DNA from 2 places in the Acidovorax sp. T1 genome. Region 1 is predicted to be linked to the other one. Evidence: predicted binding sites of a transcription regulator. Region 1 holds the regulator's gene; the other holds the start of a gene.
What was found. The regulator FNR, encoded in region 1, switches genes on or off when oxygen is low (the NO sensors DNR and NnrR bind a similar motif). The targets are predictions, from matches to a motif close to TTGATNNNNATCAA.

Region 1 (7,661 bases):
GCGGCATGATCAACGGGATCATGACCTTGTCGGGCGCATGGCACAAGCTGCGTGACGACCCCATCCTGCGCTTCCTGATCGTGTCGCTGTCGTTCTACGGCATGTCCACGTTCGAAGGCCCGATGATGTCCATCAAGACCGTCAATGCCCTGAGCCACTACACCGACTGGACGGTGGGCCATGTGCACTCCGGCGCCCTGGGCTGGGTGGGCCTGATCACCATGGGTTCGCTCTACTACCTGGTTCCCCGCCTGTTTGGCCGGGAAAAGATGCATTCCATCAAGGCCATTGAGCTGCACTTCTGGATGGCCACCATCGGCATCGTGCTGTACATCGCCGCCATGTGGATTGCCGGCGTGATGCAGGGCCTGATGTGGCGAGCCATCAATGCGGACGGCACCTTGACCTATACCTTCGTGGAAAGCGTCAAGGCCACTTATCCGTTCTATGTGATCCGTGTGGCCGGTGGTCTGCTGTATCTGGGCGGCATGATCGTCATGGCCTGGAATGTGTGGGCCACCGCTATTTCGGGGCGTTCGGTCAAGGTGGCGATTCCCGCCGTGAACGCTGCCCACGCCTGAGCCCCAAGGAGCCTATTCATGTCTGACAACAACCAAAATGCTTCTGGCGGCTTCACCCACGAGAAGGTGGAAACCAACAACTTTCTGATGATCGTGCTGATTTTGCTGGTGATCGCCATTGGCGGCCTGGTGGAAATCGTGCCCCTGTTCTTCCAGAAATCTACGACCGAGGCGGTCAAGGGCGTGGAGCCCTATAGCTCCATGCAATTGGTGGGCCGCGACATCTATATCCGCGAGGGTTGCTACAACTGCCACTCGCAGATGATCCGTCCGTTCCGCGCCGAAACCCTGCGCTATGGCCACTACTCGGTGGCTGGCGAGTTTGTCTATGACCACCCCTTCCAGTGGGGCAGCAAGCGCACGGGCCCTGATCTGCATCGCGTGGGTGGCAAGTACAGCGATGAATGGCATCGCATCCACCTGAACAATCCGCGTGACGTGGTGCCCGAGTCCAACATGCCCGCGTATCCATGGCTGGAGAAGAACGCCATTGATCCGGCCGATGTGGCTCCGCGCATGAAGGCCTTGCGGACCGTGGGCGTGCCCTATACCGACGAGCAGATCGCAGCGTCTGCCGCCGACGTCAAGGGCAAGACCGAAATGGATGCCCTGGTTGCGTACCTTCAAGTCATGGGCCGCGCGCTCAAATAAAGGAGATTGGCCATGGACATCACGACCATGCGCATCGTCGCCACCTTGGCATCGATGGCCTGCTTTATTGGCATCTGGCTCTGGGCCTACAGGGGCCGCAACAAGTCCCGGTTTGATGAGGCAGCCCGCCTGCCCTTCGAGCAAGATTGACCTTCACCAGAACGAGAACACCCCATGAGTGACTTCACCAGCAATTTCTGGTCGGTCTTTGTGACCACGCTGACCCTGGTCGGCATCATCGCCTGCGGCATCCTGCTTTGGATGGCGGGCCGCAAGAAAGTGAAGGCCACGGCCGACAACACCACAGGCCACGTCTGGGACGAGGATCTGGTCGAAATGAACAACCCTCTGCCACGCTGGTGGGTGTGGCTGTTTGTCATCACCATCGTCTTCGGCCTGGGTTATCTGGCTGCCTACCCCGGCCTTGGCACCTTCACGGGCAAGCTGAACTGGACGCAACTCGGTGAATACGAGGCCGAAATGGCCAAGGCCAAGACGGAAATCGAGCCCCTGTATGCACGCTTTGCTTCGATGAAGCCGGAAGATGTGGCGGTGGACCCCCAGGCCCATGCCATTGGCGAGCGCCTGTTCATGAACAACTGCGCCCAGTGCCACGGTTCGGATGCGCGCGGCAGCAAGGGTTTCCCCAACCTGGCCGACAACGACTGGCTGCATGGCGGCACGCCCGAGAAAATCCGCGAGACCCTGGAGAAGGGGCGGATCGGCAACATGCCTCCCATGGCTGCCGCAGTGGGTTCGCCGGAAGATGTGCGCAATCTGTCGCATTACGTGCTGAGTCTGTCGGGCAGTCCGCATGATTCTTTGCGGGCATCGCTGGGCAAGTCCAAGTTCGTCTCATGCGCCGCCTGCCATGGCATGGACGGCAAGGGCAATCAGGCCTTGGGCGCCCCCAACCTCACGGACGACATCTGGTTGCACGGCTGGGGCGAAGCTGCCATTGCAGCCATGATCAATAGCGGCAAGGTCAACCAGATGCCAGCGCAAGCCGACAAGCTGACCGATGCGCAGATCGGCGTGCTCGCATCGTACGTATGGGGCTTGTCCAACAAGCCCGTAGCAGCCCGCTGAAATCAGGGCGGCCCCGACCTTGGTGGGGCCGCCCGATATGTTTTTTCTGCTCTTACGGCCCGCACCATGACATCACCTGACAGGCCACTGCGCAAGGTCATCCCCATCGCGGCGGCTACACCCGAGCCATCGGCAGAGGGTGAATTCGTTTCCCTCTACGAGGCGCAAAAGAAGATTTACCCGCGATCGATCAGCGGGTACTTTGCGCGCTGGCGCTGGGTCATGGTGTTTCTCACGCAGCTTGTTTTTTATGGGTTGCCGTGGCTTGAGTGGGGCCAGCGCCAGATGGTGCTGTTTGATCTGGGGGCCCGCCGGTTCTATATTTTTGGACTGGTCCTTTACCCGCAGGATTTCATTTACCTGACGGGGTTGCTGATCATTTCGGCGCTCTCGCTGTTTCTGTTCACGGCGGTGGCCGGTCGCTTGTGGTGCGGATTTGCGTGTCCACAAACGGTCTACACCGAGATGTTCATGTGGATAGAGCACAAGATCGAGGGTGATCGCAGTGCGCGTCTGCGACTGGATGCGAGTCCCTGGACTTTCGAGAAGATCCGCAAGAAGTTCCTGAAGCAAACCGTGTGGGTGACAGTGTCCGTTTGGACGGGATTCACCTTTGTGGGTTACTTCGTGCCGATCCGGGAACTGGGTCCCGAGTTGCTGGCTTTTTCCGGCGGCTGGCAGATTTTCTGGGTGGTTTTCTATGGCTTGGCCACCTATGGCAACGCGGGCTTTCTGCGGGAGCAGGTGTGCAAATACATGTGCCCCTATGCGCGGTTCCAGAGCGCAATGTTCGATCGCGATACGCTGATCGTGACCTACGATGAAGCCCGAGGCGAGCCGCGTGGTCCCCGGGTCAAGACGGTGGATTACAAGGCCAAGGGCCTGGGCGACTGCATCGACTGCACGCTGTGTGTGCAGGTATGTCCGGTGGGCATCGACATCCGCAAGGGTTTGCAATATGAGTGCATCGGCTGCGGCCTGTGCGTGGATGCGTGCAACACCGTCATGGACAAGATGAACTACCCCAAGGGGTTGATACGGTATTCGACCCAGAATGGTGTGCTCAATCGCTGGAGCCAATCGCAAATCCTGCGGCATGTCTTGCGCCCCCGCGTGCTCATTTACACCGCGGTTCTGGTGGCCTTGTGCGTGGGCATGCTGGCCAGCTTGACAACGCGCACCCCCCTGAAAGTGGATATCGTGCGTGACCGTGCCGCCTTGTCCCGCATTGTTGCCGGGGGTAAGCTGGAAAATGTCTATCGGCTGCAAATCATGAATGCCACCGAGGCCGCGCAGCGCTATCGCATTTCAGCGAACGGGCTGGAGGGCCTTGAAGTGGCCTCTGAGCAGGAGGTCGACATTGGCGCCGCAGAATCCCGCTGGGTGGCCGTGCGACTCCAGATTCCTTATGGATCGGCGGCTCCTGGTTCCCATGCGATTCATTTCGATATTTCGGCACTGGAAGGCGGTGGCAAAGTGACCGAAAAATCCATTTTCCTGGTGCCGCGTTAAATGCAGGTCACTGCAGGTCACTGCAGGTTCCGTGGTGTCTTGTGATCTGTATTGCTGACAAGCTGAGGAGGTTTTATGTCATCCAGCCCCGTTGTTGCTTCTGAACCGCAGCCTTGGTGGAAGTTTGGTCATGTCTGGCTGGTGATTGCCGGGCCGGTCATTGTGGTGATTGCCGGATTCGTCACGTTGTGGCTCGCCGTCAGTCGGCCGGACCCTGTCGTTGAGGAAGACTATTACCGCAAGGGAATGGAGATCAACCAGACGCTGGCGCAGCCTGAAAAAAGCCTGGCCCCGGCACTCAAGGCCCGCAACCACGCGGCGACACCTGCCGGGGACCAACCTCGCTGAGATTCAATGCCAGCCTGGTGGATGCACATCACTTCAGAAAAATCTTAGGAGACAAGACGATGTGGAAACAACGCTTGATGTGGATTGCATGGCCTGCCTTTCTGGTGGCGGGCATTCTGGAAATGCTGGTTTTTGCCATGGTGGATCCGCAGGATCTGCATTGGTTTGGCCAGCCATTGACGCTGTCGCGCCAGGGCGTTTATACCCTTGCGTTCTTTGTCTTCTGGATTGTTACCATGCTTGCCAGTGCGCTGACGACACTGCTGTCCATGTCATCCTTTGAACTCAACCGCTGCCCGGTGCCCCCAGAGGCACGGCCGGACGATTGCCACAAGGTTTCATCGTGCCCGTAAGGGGGCACATTTCTGTATGACGATCAGTGGCAGGCCTGCTGATTGTTGACGATGCGCCTGAGGGCCTCGGTATCCAGAATGCGGACATGGCGCTGTTTGACTTCCACGGTGCCGTCCTCCACAAATTTCGAGAACGTGCGGCTCACGGTTTCCAGTTTGAGTCCCAGGTAACTGCCAATTTCTTCCCGCGTCATCCGCAATACCAGCTCGGATTGCGAGAACCCACGGGCGTGCAGGCGTTGCACCAGATTGAGAAGGAACGCAGCGAGGCGTTCTTCCGCGCGCATGCTGCCGAGCAAAAGCATTACACCGTGCTCGCGAACGATTTCGCGGCTCATGATCTTGTGAACATGGTGTTGCAGGGCATTGACTTCACGCGACAGTTCTTCGATGCGATCGAAGGGCATGACGCACACTTCGGCGTCTTCGAGGGCGATGGCATCGCAGGTGTGGTGATCGTTGACGATGCCGTCGAGCCCGATGATTTCACCGGCCATCTGAAAACCCGTGACCTGGTCACGCCCGTCTTCAGTGGCGACGCAGGTCTTGAAAAAACCGGTGCGAATGGCATAAAGAGAGGTGAATGACTCTCCATTGCGAAAGAGGGTGCCGCCACGCTTGATTTTTCGTCGCACAGCCACGATGTCATCAATGCGTTGCAACTGCTGGTCGTTCAAACCCACGGGCATGCACAGCTCTCGCAGGTTGCAGTTGGAGCAGGCGACTTTGATGGTTTGCGGATTCATGGACACTGGAACCTGGTTGGGCCGGGATAGTTGGCTGATGTCTGTTGGGACGCAATTGTCCCGCGCTGCGACCCGGTGGCTGATATGAATCAAATTGTCACCGCTGCGTCCCTTCGTGCTCTTGATTAAGGTCAAGGACGTCGATTGAAGGGTACGGCACAGTACTGGTGCACGCAAGGATATTTTCCCATGACCGCTGTTTCACCAGAACTTCTGCGCCGTTTTGACGTGCCAGGGCCTCGTTATACCTCCTATCCCACCGCGGACCGGTTTGTGGAGGCGTTTGGGCACGAAGACTACGTGCTGGCGCTCTCGCAGCGCCGGGTGGGTACCACGGCCATGGCACTGCCACTGTCCCTGTACGTCCACATTCCGTTTTGCGAATCGCTGTGTTACTACTGCGCATGCAACAAGATCATCACCAAGCACCATGACCGTGCCGATGTGTATTTGCGCTACCTCAGCCGCGAGATCGATCTGCACACAGCCCACTGCGGCACCGGGCAGGTGGTCAGTCAGCTGCACCTGGGTGGCGGCACGCCCACTTTTCTCTCGGATGACGGACTGCGGCAACTCATGGCAACGTTGCGGCGCAGCTTCACGTTCGCGCCGGGTGGTGAGTATTCCATCGAGGTCGATCCCCGCACTGTCACCGCGGAGCGCCTGGCGGTGCTGGCGGAGCTGGGATTTAACCGGCTGAGCTTCGGCGTGCAGGATTTCGATGCCGAGGTTCAGAAGGCGGTGCACCGCATCCAGCCGGCAGAGCAGGTGTTTGCGCTGGTGGAGGCATCTCGCGCTTTGGGCTTTGAGTCGGTGAATGTGGATCTGATCTACGGACTGCCGCGCCAGACGCCCGAGTCGTTCGACCGCACGTTGGCGCAGGTGGCGCAATTGCGCCCCGACCGGATCGCCCTGTATGCCTATGCCCATCTGCCCGACCGCTTCAAGCCCCAGAGACGCATCATTTCGACGGAGCTCCCCGCCGCATCCGCCAAGGTGACCATGCTGTCGCGCTCGCTCGATGCCTTCATGGACGCAGGTTATGTGTACGTGGGCATGGACCACTTTGCCCTGCCTACCGACGCCCTGGCTGTTGCCAAGCGGCAGGGGCGATTGCACCGCAACTTTCAGGGTTACAGCACACAGCCCGACTGCGATCTCATTGCCCTGGGTGTGTCAGCGATCGGCAGGGTGGGGGCCACCTATAGTCAGAACGCCAAGTCGCTGGAGGAGTATTACGACCATCTGGACCAGGGACGTTTGCCGGTGGTGCGAGGATTGGCACTGAACCGCGACGACCTGGTGCGCAGGGCGGTCATCATGGCGCTCATGTGCCAGGGCGAAGTGCAGTTCGAGCCCATGGAGCAGGCGTGGCTCATTGATTTTCGGACGTATTTCGCGCCGGAGCTGGAGCAACTGGAGACCATGGCCGAGCAAGGCCTTGTCGTGCTGGATTCCGAGGGCGTCAAGGTGACGCCCATGGGCTGGTTTTTTGTGCGCGGCATCGCGATGGTGTTTGACCGCTATTTGCAGGCTGACCGCAATCGGGCGAGGTTTTCGCGCATCATCTAGGGTGACCAATCCAACGGAGTATCAGGTTTCATGCTTGCGCCACTCGCCGTAACGGCCTTGATCATGGGGCTCGCCGGAGGGCCCCATTGCTTGGCCATGTGCTCTGCACCTTGTGGTGCGCTTGTGGGTCCAGGGGCGACGTGTTCGATCACCAGTGATGCCGGGGACCTCACCGCTCGGCCGGTGCAGTGGCATCCCCGGGGCGCGCTGCCGCACCGCTTGCTAGCGTTCCACCTCGGGCGCCTGTCGGGTTATGCGGGGGCGGGTGCCTTGGCGGCGCTGGCCATGGACAGCCTGGCTTGGCTGACGCAGCAAACCATGGCCCTAAGTCCGGTATGGACCCTGATGCATGTTGCGGTCATGGCATGGGGCCTGATGATGATGGTGCAGGCGCGCCAGCCTGCTTGGGTGGAGCAGGCCGGACGCACAGCCTGGCGCCGCGTGCAACCCCTTGTCCGTGCACCGGGCGGGCTGATGGTGGCGGGGGTGCTTTGGGCGCTTATGCCCTGCGGATTGCTTTACTCTGCGTTACTGGTTGCAGCGCTCAGCGGGGGCGCGCTGCAGGGCGCTGCCACCATGGCGCTGTTTGGTGTGGGCAGTGGCCTGTGGCTGGTGGGCGGCCCCTGGGTATGGGGCAAGTTGCGTTCACACCTCAATGCCGTGCGGGCGAGTTGGGGAACGCGTCTGGCGGGCGCATTGCTGGTGGGGGTTGCAGGCTGGGCGTTGTGGATGGACCTGGTCTACAAACCCTCGCTCTGGTGCCGGTAGTCGATAGTTTCCAGGCATGAGCGGAGTAGCGCTGGGCAGCA
Region 2 (7,661 bases), 230 kb from region 1:
AAGGTGCTCAACATTTCATCGGGCCTGGGCCGCCGTGCCATCGCCTCGCAAGCAGCCTACTGCGCCGCCAAGGCGGGCATGGACCATTTCACGCGCTGCGTGGCACTGGACGAAGCCCTCAAGCCCCAGGGCGCCAAGGTGTGCTCGCTGGCGCCGGGCGTCATCGACACCGACATGCAGCAGCAACTGCGCGGCACCGACCCCGCCGCGTTCCCGGATGCACCCAATTTTGCCAACCTCAAGACGGGTGGCCAGCTCACATCGCCTGCCGACGCCGCTACCCGCGTGCTGGCCTGGCTGGAGCGCGCAGACTTCGGCACCCACCCGGTGGCCGACGTGCGCGATGCCTGAGTCGGCACGCTTCGTTTTTAATAGCTGCAGGCGCTTTATACATAAGCACTGGCGGCACATTTGATCTGAAATCACTCTGAAAGGACATTCCCATGACCCGTGAAGTCGTCGTCGTCAGCGCAGTGCGCACCGCCATCGGCACCTTTGGTGGCAGCCTGAAAGATGTGCCGCCCACTGAACTGGGCGCGCTCGTGGTGCGCGAATCCCTTGCCCGTGCCAACGTGGAAGGCAAGGATGTGGGCCATGTGGTGTTCGGCCATGTGGTCAACACCGAGCCCAAGGACATGTACCTGTCGCGCGTGGCCGCCATCAACGGCGGGTGCGGCGAAGGCACGCCCGCCTTCAACGTCAACCGCCTGTGTGGCTCGGGCCTGCAGGCCATCGTGAACGCCAGCCAGTCCATCTTGCTGGGCGACACCGATGTGGCCATTGGCGGTGGCGCCGAAAACATGAGCCGCGTGCCGTTTGCCAGCCTGAACATGCGCTGGGGCGCCCGCATGGGCGACACCAAGATGGTGGACATGATGATTGGCGCACTGCACGATCCCTTCCACAACATCCACATGGGCGTAACGGCCGAGAACATCGCCGCCAAGTGGGGCATCACCCGCGAAGACCAGGACAAGCTGGCCGTGGAAAGCCACAACCGTGCCGAGCGCGCCACGCAAAGCGGTGTCTTCAAGGACCAGATCGTGCCGGTCACCCTGAAGAGCCGCAAGGGCGACGTGCAGTACGCCACCGACGAGCACTTCCGCCCCGGCGCCACGATGGAAGACCTGGCCAAGCTGCGCCCCGCGTTCCTCAAGGAAAACGGCACCGTCACCGCCGGCAATGCCTCGGGCATCAACGACGCCGCCGCTGCCGTGGTGCTGATGGAAGCCGGTGCCGCCAAGGCCCGTGGCGCCAAGCCCCTGGCGCGCCTGGTGGCCTATGCACACGCGGGTGTGGACCCCAAATACATGGGCATCGGCCCCGTGCCCGCCACGCAACTGGCGCTCAAAAGAGCCGGCCTCACGGTGAACGACCTCGATGTGATCGAGGCCAACGAGGCCTTTGCCGCCCAGGCCTGCGCCGTCACGCGCGACCTGGGGCTGGACCCGGCCAAGGTCAACCCCAACGGCTCGGGGATTTCGCTGGGCCACCCGATTGGCGCCACGGGGGCGCTCATCACCGTGAAGGCCATCCATGAGCTGCAGCGCATCCAGGGCCGCTACGCACTGGTGACCATGTGCATTGGCGGCGGCCAGGGTATTGCCGCCATTTTTGAGCGCATCTGACCCTTGCCCACCGCGGGCGGCCCAGGGCCGCCCCGGCTGCTTTTATCTGACGGAGACTTTTTTTGATGATTCGCACGCTGCTTTCCTTCACCGCCCTCGCCCTCGCCCTGGGAGCCACCACGGCCCATGCCCAGGCGCCCGCACCGGCGGCCGCCTACCCCAACAAGCCCATCCGCCTGATCGTGCCCTTCCCGCCCGGTGGCGGCACCGACATCCTCTCGCGCCTGGTGGCCACCAAGCTCACCGAAAGCACCAAATGGACCGTGGTGGCCGACAACAAGGCGGGTGCCGGCGGCACCATCGGCATCGGCGAGGCGGTAAAGGCCGCGCCCACGGGCTACGACCTCGTGATGGGCCAGAAGGACAACCTGGTGATCGGCCCCTGGCTCTACAAGAACCTGCCCTGGGACCCCACCAAGGACCTGACCGCCGTGGCCCATGTGGCCTGGACGCCGGTGATCATTGCCACCAGCGCCAACAGCAAGTTCAAGACCCTGGCCGATGTGGTGGCCGCTGCCAAGGCTGCGCCCGGCACCATCACCTATGGCTCGCCCGGCAACGGCACGTCCATCCACCTGGCGGGCGACCTGTTTGAAAAAGCCGCAGGCATCAAGCTGAGCCACATTCCCTACAAGGGCTCGAACCCCGCGCTGATCGACGCGCTGGCGGGCAATGTGGACCTGCTGGTGTCGTCACTGCCCTCGGCCATGGGCCAGATCAAATCGGGCAAGCTGCGCCCGCTGGCGGTCACCTCGGCCAAGCGCAGCTCCTCGCTGCCCGATGTGCCCACCGTGGCCGAATCGGGGTTCAAGGGCTTTGACGTGAGCACCTGGTATGGCGTTTTCGCCCCCGCCGGCACGCCCGCCAGCGTGGTCAGCACCCTCAACGCTGAAATCAACAAGCTGCTGGCCATGGCCGACATGAAAGCCGCCATCCAGTCCCAGGGCGCCGAGCCCGAAGCCATGTCGGCGGCGCAGTTCGGCACCCTGCTCAAGACCGACTACACCAAATGGAAGGGCATCGTGGAAGCCTCAGGCGCAAAGATTGAGTAGCCCCCCTCCCCCGAGGGGGACGCACCCGGTGGCCTGGCAGGCTCAGTCTCTTACGACCAGCACCGGGATATGCACCACGCCCAGCACCCGCTGGGTGACGCTGCCCAGCATCAGTTTTTCCAGGCCCCGGCGGCCATGCGAGCCCATCACGATGAGGTCGGCGCCCGTGCTTTGCTGTGCGCGCAGGATACCGTCGTGCACCGCGTGGCCTTCGCCCACCACCGTAGTGACTTGGATGCCGGCCTCGGCCATGGCTTTCTTGGTGGCATCGAGAGCGCTGTTGGCCTCTGCCGTGGCAGCGCTCAAGTATTGCGCCTGGCCATAGGCGAAATCAGCCCCCACGCCCGTGAAGGGATACGGATCGATCACATACAGCGCCGTCACGGCGCTGCCAAAGGTCTTGGCCAGGGCCGCAGCCTTGGACACCGCGAGCATGGAAGTGTTGGAGCCGTCCACAGGAACCAGAATGTGTTTGAACATGGTGCTTCTCCTCAAGTTGATGGGGCCAGGCGATGGCCTGGAAACAGGGCTCCAGTGTGGCGGCCCACCACACTGTGCGTCTTGATTCGCATCAAATCAAGGTGTCGTGGCGCCATGGCGTTATGGCAACGCGGCCTGCGTTCGGGGCTGGGCCACCACATCCGCGCCCTGAAAGCTCCCGCGTCGGCAGGTCACCACCAGCGTGTCGCGGTAACCGCCTGGCAGCGCGGGCTGGATGGGCGTGGTCTCGTGGATCATGCGAGCGTCGTCCAGCAGCATCAGCGACCAGGGCGCGCTCAGGGTAAAACGCTGGCCCGCCGGGCCCGTGGCTTCAAACACGCGCGTTTCGCCGCCCTTCACCCCGTCGCGGGCCACCAGAAAAACCGCCACCAGGTCCACACCGTCGCGGTGCGCGCCCTCGGGCGTGGGGCGGCCAATGCCATCGGTGGTGTCGATGCGAAACTGGTGCGCCTCCACAAACCAGCGCACGGGCGCATCGGGGCCGGCAAACACCGCGTCGGACAAGGCCGCCAGCGCCGCCAGCAGCTGCGTCCACACGGGCTGCGCCACCGTTTCGGGCGCCATGGGAGCAAACCAGCGCTCCATGCCGCCATGCAGCGCGTTGTATTCCAGCGGCTGCCAGTGCGCCCGGTGCGGCACCTGCACCACGTCACCGTGCACCACTTCAAAGCAGGCATGGCGACGGCGGCGGTAGCGGCCACCGTCTTTCAGGAAATCGTCGGGGGGCAACGCGGCCCAGTCGGCGGCCAGCGCCTGCAGGTCTGCCAAGGAGCAACCAGACCACGCAGCCACATCGGGCGGCGACAGCACGGCGTAGCCGGTGTTGCGCAACTGCTCGGCCACCCCATCGGGACGGGTGAAAGGAGGAGAAAAAGTGACTTCAGCCATTCCTCAGAGCTTAACCGCCGATGCGGCGAGGCCGGGCCCGCAGGCCCCGGCGCTCACGGGTGACGGGCAGATCAGTCGCGCTGCCCGTGGCCCTTGCCACGGCCTTCACCCCGCCCGTCGTGGCGGTCGCCCCGGTCATGCTTGCCGGCGCCACGATGACCATCGTCCCAGCGACGGTCATCCCTACGGTCGTTGCCAGGACGGCCACCGTAATTTTGGCCACGAACCGGCTCTTTCACAAAGTACACCGGCTGTCCGCAGGCGTTGTAGCGGGCGCAGTGCTTGCCCCAGTTCTTGGCATGCCCCGGCGGCACATACAGGTAAATCGGGGAGCGCGGCACCATCACGGCAGGCCGCTGGATGATCATGGGCTCGGCATAAATCAGGGGCGGCGGCGCATTGCCAATGTCGATACGCCCATACACGCCGGGCGCCAGCTGCCCGCCCACGGTGGAGTTGAAATAGGTTTGGGCCTGGGCGCCCGCAGCGGCAACCAGCAGCAACGCCGTGGCAGCCCCGGACATCAGGTGACGAAAAGTGAGATTCATGGTAGATCCTGGTGGATTAAAAGACAGCCCAGTTGTAACAAGATCGGCGGTGCTGATCGTCAGATGCTGCGCAAAAGATGTAAGCAAATGGTGAACAACAACGCAATGATACTGATGAAAAATGGCTGCTGCGCTTTATCTACAAGCGCCTACAGCTATGTTTTTGGTAGCATTCAACAGATTGCACATCCTGCAACGATGGGCTTGCGGCATGGGCTGCAGTAGCATGGGGCCATCCCCGCCAGGCCAGGAGACCGCGATGCCCTATGAACGCCGCCACTTCATCCGCGTCAGTTTTGATGCACCGGCCCTGCTCGCAACCGCCACCGATACGTTCAGCGTGCATGTGCTGGACCTTTCGCTCAAGGGCGCACTCATTACCGTCCCCGCCCACGTACAGCTTCGCACCGGAATGCGGTGCCAACTGACACTGGCACTCGCCGAAACCGGCAACCACATTGCCATGTCCACCGAAGTGGCCCATGTGGAGGGCTTGCACACGGGGCTGCTGTGCCGGGGCATTGAACTGGACAGCGTGACCCACCTGCGCCGCCTGATCGAGCTGCAACTGGGCGACCCCGCACTGCTCGAGCGCGATCTGGCCGAGCTGATGCACGCGGCATCGGCGCACTGAGGTGCAAGCCAGGGCGGCGTGCAGTTGAACGCTGCACCGGCTGAAAACCAACGATCAGCCCTTGAGATCGGCTGCTTCAGCGAGTTGTTTCTGGCGCCTCTTTTTCCTGCAGCAGCCGCCACATCACCTTGCCACTGCCGCTTTTGGGTAACGCGTTCACCAGCTGCACCATGCGCGGCGCCTTGTACACCGCCATGTTCTCGCGGCACCAGTCGATGATCTGCTGCTCGGTGGTGTCCTGGTGCGTGGGGCGCAGCACCACCACGGCCTTCACGGTCTCGCCCCGGTAGCTGTCCTTGGCGGCGATGATGCAGGCCTCCTGAACAGCGGGGTGGCGGAACATTAGAGCCTCCACCTCGGCCGGCCACACCTTGAAGCCGCTGGCATTGATCATGCGCTTGAGCCGGTCGGTCAAAAAGAAGTAGCCGTCCTCATCCATGCGGCCCAGATCCCCCGAGCGGAAGAAGCGCTTGCCCTCGAACTCGATGAAGGCCGCAGCCGTGGCATCGGGCCGCTTCCAGTAGCCCTCGAACACCTCGGGGCCGTGGATGATGATCTCGCCCTGCTCGCCCACGGGCATTTCCTGCAGGGTTTCGGGGTCGATCACGCGGGCATCCGTGCCCATGAAGGGAATGCCCAGGCACTGCTGCTTGGGGTTGTCGGGCGGGTTGGTGTGCGACGGCGCCGCCGTTTCGGTCAGGCCATACCCTTCGGTATAGCGCAAGCCATAGCAGTCCAGCAGGCGCTGCGCCACCGCCTGCGGCATGGCCGCGCCGCCGCCGCCGATATAAACCAGGCTGGAGAGGTCGTACTGCGCGAAATTCGGACTGGCCAGCAGGTCGATGACCATGGTGGGGATGTTGGTCCAGTTGGTCACCTGCCAGCGCGAAATCAGGCGCCCGGCCAGGTCGCGGTCCCACCGGGGCATTACCAGCAGCGTGGCGCCCATGTGGATGGATGCGTGCATCACGCTCACCATGCCCGTGATGTGAAACATGGGCACCACGGCCAGCGTCACGTTGTCGGCCGTTCCGTTGCCCCACAAGGTGCTGGCCACCGCGTTGTGCATGATGCTTTGGTGCAGGTGCATACAGCCCTTGGGCAGGCCGGTGGTGCCGCTGGTGTAGGGCAACAGCGCCAGATCGCCAAGGCCCACCGCCAGCGCGGGCGGCGCGGCGGTGCAGGCCAGCGCATCGGCCCAGGCGTGCGCCTGACCACCTTCAAGGGCAGGCAAGGCATGGCGGGTGCACAGCCACTCGCGCCAGGCGTCGGGCGGTGCATCGGGGCCTGCGACATCCGCATCGAACGCATCGGTGAACTGCGTCACCACCAGGTGCGCCAGGCGCTCGTCCGGCGGCAGTGCGCTGCTGGCCTGAGCCAGCTCGGGGGCCAGGTCGGCGGTGGTGATGGCGACCTTGGTGTCGGGGTCGGTGATGTAGTGCTTGAGCTCTTCGGCCCGGTTCATGGGGTTGACTGGCACCACCACCGCATTCGCGCGCAGGATGGCAAAGTGCGCCATCACCAGCTGCGGGCAGTTCTGCATGCACAGCACCACGCGGTTGCCGCGCTGCACGCCCAGCTGCGCCAGCCGCGCGGCCAGGCGCTCGGCGCCATCGGCCAGCGCACGGTAGCTCAGCGCTCGGCCAAAGAACACCAGCGCCGCCTTGTCGGGATAGCGGCGCGCGCTGATGGCCAGGTTGTCCCACAACGAGGTGGCGGGCAAGGTAATGGAATGGGGCAGCCGGCGGGGCCAGAACTTGTAGTGGGGGCGCATGGATGTGCAGATCTCCTTTTGACCTCAAGCCTAGGGGCCATGCATTGGTCGGGCAATGGGGATGGCCCGCGCGAGCGTCACCAAAGTGACCGTTGCATCGCGGCTCTCACCGCCCCCGCCAATGGGCACCGCTGCAAGTCTTGCGCAAAGCGAGCGATGCCACCAACACAGCCAACGAGCCAGCAACACCGCCGCGCCTGCCTTGGCGCAGGTTCACTTTTTGTGACGAACAAGGGTTTTTTGGTAAACAAAGGGTCACATTAGCGGCATAAACTGTATATACCGTTTTCAACCAAGGCGTGCCGCATGAAATCACTGCACTGGATCGTTGTGTCCTTGAGTCGCATTCTGAATCAGCTGCCTGTCAGCTCACGCCAGTCAACAGGCTGCAGTGCGTATCGCAAAAACGAGCACCGGCTGGGCCTACTGGCTGCTTCGTCCATTTCGTATTCCAACTGGCCCAAAGCAGCAAAACACGACTGAAAGCGGCTGAAAACGGCCGACCGACCCACCGGCCGCTTCCCATAAGGTGCACTTCGGCAAGGGCTAAGCCAGCCCAAGCATCAGCTCTGAATCTGCGCCCACAGCTTGTCCAGCCGCTTCACGCTCACCGGCTGCGGCGTGCGCAGCTCTTGC

Region 2: CCX87_RS10455 (universal stress protein) is a predicted target of FNR. The motif match lies at 3,242-3,255, and genes of this name have one in related genera.

What each region holds. Positions count from the first base shown of each region.
Region 1 covers NZ_CP021648.1:2,478,935-2,486,595, reverse strand. The annotation lists gene ccoN (cytochrome-c oxidase, cbb3-type subunit I) at 1-581, shown strand, start outside; gene ccoO (cytochrome-c oxidase, cbb3-type subunit II) at 600-1,232, shown strand; gene CCX87_RS11640 (cbb3-type cytochrome oxidase subunit 3) at 1,245-1,382, shown strand; gene ccoP (cytochrome-c oxidase, cbb3-type subunit III) at 1,407-2,321, shown strand; gene ccoG (cytochrome c oxidase accessory protein CcoG) at 2,388-3,833, shown strand; gene CCX87_RS11625 (FixH family protein) at 3,909-4,181, shown strand; gene CCX87_RS11620 (hypothetical protein) at 4,241-4,534, shown strand; gene fnr (fumarate/nitrate reduction transcriptional regulator Fnr) at 4,558-5,280, opposite strand; gene hemN (oxygen-independent coproporphyrinogen III oxidase) at 5,470-6,852, shown strand; gene CCX87_RS11605 (sulfite exporter TauE/SafE family protein) at 6,883-7,620, shown strand.
Region 2 covers NZ_CP021648.1:2,251,346-2,259,006, forward strand. The annotation lists gene CCX87_RS10440 (SDR family NAD(P)-dependent oxidoreductase) at 1-351, shown strand, start outside; gene bktB (beta-ketothiolase BktB) at 444-1,628, shown strand; gene CCX87_RS10450 (tripartite tricarboxylate transporter substrate binding protein) at 1,694-2,680, shown strand; gene CCX87_RS10455 (universal stress protein) at 2,723-3,160, opposite strand; gene CCX87_RS10460 (2OG-Fe dioxygenase family protein) at 3,281-4,069, opposite strand; gene CCX87_RS10465 (hypothetical protein) at 4,141-4,617, opposite strand; gene CCX87_RS10470 (PilZ domain-containing protein) at 4,877-5,251, shown strand; gene CCX87_RS10475 (long-chain fatty acid--CoA ligase) at 5,328-7,025, opposite strand; gene hrpA (ATP-dependent RNA helicase HrpA) at 7,589-7,661, opposite strand, start outside.